One region of the Oceanobacillus caeni genome, then DNA from elsewhere that is predicted to be linked to it. Evidence: riboswitches for the same ligand, from Rfam matches in the RefSeq annotation. Region 1 holds a riboswitch; the other holds the start of a gene.
The links. A riboswitch is a leader RNA that binds a small molecule or an ion and turns the genes downstream of it on or off. The one in region 1 is predicted to bind S-adenosylmethionine.
Positions count from the first base shown of each region.

Region 1 (2,206 bases):
ATTTTCATTGGTTTCGTTATCATACTTACCAGGGCTAAAAGTGGAAAAACTAAACATACGAGCGATAAACTAAGCACATTCTTGTTATTTTCAGGTGCGGAGATTAAAAGTCAATCGAAAAATTTTCAAGGTGGTAGCGTTGTGACAATAATGGGCGGTGTGGAAATTGACCTCCGTGATGCAGTCATTGCAGAGGGAGCTATGCTTGACTTCACTTCTATCTTGGGAGGGATAAGCATCATCGTTTCAGAAAATGTTCAGGTTGAAATATCTGGTATCCCCATTTTGGGTGGATGGGAAGATAGTACAAGAAAACATGGAGAAAGTGAAGAAGTTGTTGTATTAAAACTTAACTGCCTTACGATTCTAGGTGGATTGGAAATTAGGAATTAATAGATTGTCTATAATTGGCTTTTGTATACGGTAACCTAAAATGAGTAACGGTACGATCTCTTAAGTAAATTATTCTCATTAGTTTGTTGGGGTAGTACAATATTCTAAATATACAATCTTCTAGGGAAGATATTGACAATTTTATTTTCTGAATGTAAAGTATAATGTAATGTTTTTGTTATATTAATTACTTTGCAAATTCTGGCAAATGTCGGAGATAGGCATCTTTTAATTTCATAATATATTAGTTCTTATCTAGAGAGGCGGAGGGACTGGCCCGATGATACCTCGGCAACGGACATATAAGTACCGTGCCAATTCCAGCAAGCGAAAAGCTTGGAAGATAAGAGGAATTTCAGTACATATAATATTTTTTATATTACTCCTGAATCCTTCTTCTTCCATGAAGAAGGATTTTTTGTTCTATTTTATGATTTTTATACGATGAAAACATTATTCGACTAATATCAGGAGGCGCCAGGCATCATAGAGGCAAGAAAGGGGATAATAACATGATAGAGTTTCAGAATCTTGGGAAGGTTTATGATAGTGGTGGAAAGCAGGTTCATGCTTTAAGCAATATAAACTTAAAAATCAACAAAGGAGAAATTTACGGAGTTGTTGGTTATAGTGGTGCTGGTAAAAGCTCACTTATTCGCTGCGTCAATTATTTAGAGTGTCCAACTTCAGGTAAAGTCATTGTGGATGGTCATGATTTATCTGTTTTATCGGAGAAAGAAATCCGTAAAGTGAAGAAAAAAATAGGGATGGTTTTTCAGCACTTCAATTTACTAAACTCCAAAACTGTGTATGCAAATGTGGCAATGCCACTTGTGCTTGAAAAGGTACCAAAGGAAAAGATGAAGAAAAGAGTTCACGAATTACTAGAGTTTGTTGGCTTATCCGATAAAGCAGATATGTATCCAGACCAACTTTCTGGTGGGCAAAAGCAGCGGGTCGGTATTGCAAGGGCATTGGCAACTCAGCCTTCCATTTTACTTTGCGACGAGGCAACATCTGCTCTTGATCCGCAGACAACAAGTTCTATTCTACAGCTTTTGAAAAAGGTCAGTGAGGAATATGATATTACGATTTTAATGATCACCCATGAAATGTCCGTTATTCGTGAAATTTGCGATAAAGTTGCAGTCATGGAAGCGGGTCAAATTATTGAAGAAGGCAATGTATTCGATGTCTTTACAGCGCCTAAAACAAAAACAGCGCAGAACTTTGTCAGTACTGTCATGAATGATCAAATACCAAGTTCCATTTTAGACATGATTGATAATAACAATGGGTCACAAAATATATTCCGAATTAATTTTATCAATCAATCGACAAGTAAGCCCCTTTTATCACAGCTTGCTAAAAAATTTGATTTAGATGTCAATGTTTTATTTGGGAGTATTACGGAACTTCAAGGAATCCCATTTGGAAATTTGATTGTTCAATTTCAAGGGTCTGAATCTGAGGTGAAACGAGCATTAACGTACATGCACGCAAAAGAAATAAGCTTCAGGGAGGTGACATCACATGCTAGTTAATTCCGAACAAATTATAGAAGCAATAATTGAAACAGTACAAATGGTAGGTATATCCTTTATTTTCTCCATCATCCTTGGGTTACCGTTGGGTATTGCACTTTTCGTAACTCGTAATGGACAAATACTTGAAAACAAACCAATTTTTGCGGTATTAAATGGAATTATTAATATATTCCGTTCTATTCCGTTCATTATTTTGCTGGTAGCAATCATTCCAATTACTCGCTTGATTGTTGGAACGTCTATTGGCACTGCTGCAGCAATTGTTC
Region 1 is NZ_JBHTKV010000011.1:43,460-45,665, forward strand. It holds gene ACFQ18_RS09705 (LiaF transmembrane domain-containing protein) at 1-393, shown strand, start outside; SAM riboswitch class I at 642-743, shown strand; gene ACFQ18_RS09710 (ATP-binding cassette domain-containing protein) at 906-1,937, shown strand; gene ACFQ18_RS09715 (methionine ABC transporter permease MetI) at 1,927-2,206, shown strand, end outside.

Region 2 (2,206 bases), on a different contig from region 1:
TCAATCGGTTGATAAGGATGGATTAAAAGATTTAGGCGCTGCTGGTGTCCTTGAAGTTGGTAATAATATTCAGGCTATCTTTGGTCCGCGTTCTGAGATTATTAAAGGACAAATGCAAGATATTATGTCTGGGAAAAAACCTCGTCCAGCAAAAGAGGTAAATCAAGAGTCAGAAATAACACAACAAATCGAGGAAGTTAATCCGGAAGCCTTACAAAATGAAATAGTGGATGAAGCCTTTATTTCTCCAATTAAAGGGGAGATTGTTCCGATCACAGAGGTTCCAGACCAAGTATTTGCCGGAAAAATGATGGGTGATGGATTTGCAATTAAGCCAGAGGAAGGATTGATTGTATCACCTGTTAATGGAACCATTCTTAATGCATTCCCTACCAAACATGCACTTGGGATTAAATCCGAGGGTGGAAGAGAAATTCTCATTCATGTCGGGCTTGATACCGTGAATCTTCATGGGGAAGGCTTTGAAATGTTAATAAAAGAGGGAGATGTGGTAAAAACTGGACAACCTCTATTAAAAGCGGATCTACAATATATTGGTGATCATGCGAAATCAACGATTACACCAATTGTATTCACAAACCTTAAAGACGGTGAAAAGGTTATTATCGAGAAACAAGGAAATGTTGAACGAGAAGAAGAAAACATTATAAAAATTGAAGGATAAATTGGGATGAACAGGATCCCATTCCCATTAACAAAGACGGTTTCTATAGAGTGTATTCTGTAGAAACCGTCTTTTCTTATATTTGTTGCAGGCTCCAATTAACCTGAAGCCATAAAATAAAAAAATAGTTTAAAAAGGTGATTGACATTTCAAAAAATACTAGGTAAACTAATAAATACAATTAAACCACTAGGATTAGTAACTTATATAGAGAGGTGGAGGGACTGGCCCAACGAAGCCTCGGCAACAGACTTACAATAGTACTGTGCCAATTCCAGCAAGTATTTAACTTGATAGATAAGAAGAGCAAAGTGAACCTTGTTGTTTCACCCCTTTTCTTCTTCAGAATTGGGTTTTTTAATGCTGATTGGGCTACCAAAGGCATTCAATGTTTAAGCTCTTCATTTAGGAAATCATGTAATAGAAGAAAACAGAAGTTTAAAGAGTATGCCATTTATCCACCTAAACGAGCAGCAAGACACCCACCTTAAACTTCCAGGGAACAAAGAAGGTAGTTGGGAGATCATGCACGTAAAGGTCCGATAAGTGCAACTAACTATCAGTGGAGGATGAAGGAAAACCGCACTAATGGAAGTCTTTTTTATTTCTCATGACATTTCTTGAAAAAGGGGGAAAACTAGTTTGGATAAGATTGATGATGTACAACTCAATCATATTTTAACTGCATTAAAAGAATTAGAATATGGATCAGTAGTCATTACAGTCCATGATGGAAAGATTACACAAATAGACACAACCGAGAAAAAACGTTTTTCCTTAACGAAAAATCGTTCTTAAGGTACTTGATGTTGTGAAGGGGCTATGGGGCAGCTGGGAAGAGTATATATAGGCACTTAGTAAACATTGAATTTATCTATGTTTACTAAGTGTTTTTTTGTTGTTAGGAAATTATAAAATTTGCTGCATGTGGATACTTATTCAGAATAGGCCACGTCCGGTTTCAGCGCTAAAGCCGTAGCTAGACTTCCTTCACCTCCGGACGTCGTTATACGGGCGCTTGCGCCTTTGTTCTTACTTCTAAAAATTATTTTAGGAGATATGAGGCACCGTGGCTTCGCGCTGCCTTAGAATACCATGTAGATTTTTGTAAAAACTTTAGTAAAGTTCCAAAAATATATTGCCAAACTTTGGTTAGATACTATAATATTGTTATCAGTATTACGATTTTTTTACAAAAATATTACAAGTTAGGGAGAAAGATATGTCGAAGAAAAAAATTTGGATTTGGGTGAGTATTGGTGTTGTAATACTTCTGCTTTCAGGGGGAACTGGTTTATTCTTGTTACAGCGTTCAGCAATTGCTGCTTTTGGTAATGAGGAGTTCGAGCCGTATGGGGAAAAAGTAGAACTTCTAATGGAAATGAACGAAGATATGTCTTTATATACTGCTTTTTCCGGTAAGGTAGAGGCAGAAAAGATGGAAAAGGTATTCCCTGATCCGGAGAAAGGTACGGTTAAGGAAATTTTTGTTTCAGAGGGAGAAGAAGTAAAAGAGGGCAC
Region 2 is NZ_JBHTKV010000022.1:15,551-17,756, forward strand. It holds gene ptsG (glucose-specific PTS transporter subunit IIBC) at 1-685, shown strand, start outside; SAM riboswitch class I at 886-989, shown strand; gene ACFQ18_RS13950 (YezD family protein) at 1,337-1,483, shown strand; gene ACFQ18_RS13955 (efflux RND transporter periplasmic adaptor subunit) at 1,908-2,206, shown strand, end outside.
Region 2: it holds a riboswitch for S-adenosylmethionine, as region 1 does, so the genes downstream of both, ACFQ18_RS13950 (YezD family protein) here and ACFQ18_RS09710 (ATP-binding cassette domain-containing protein) in region 1, are expected to answer to the same signal.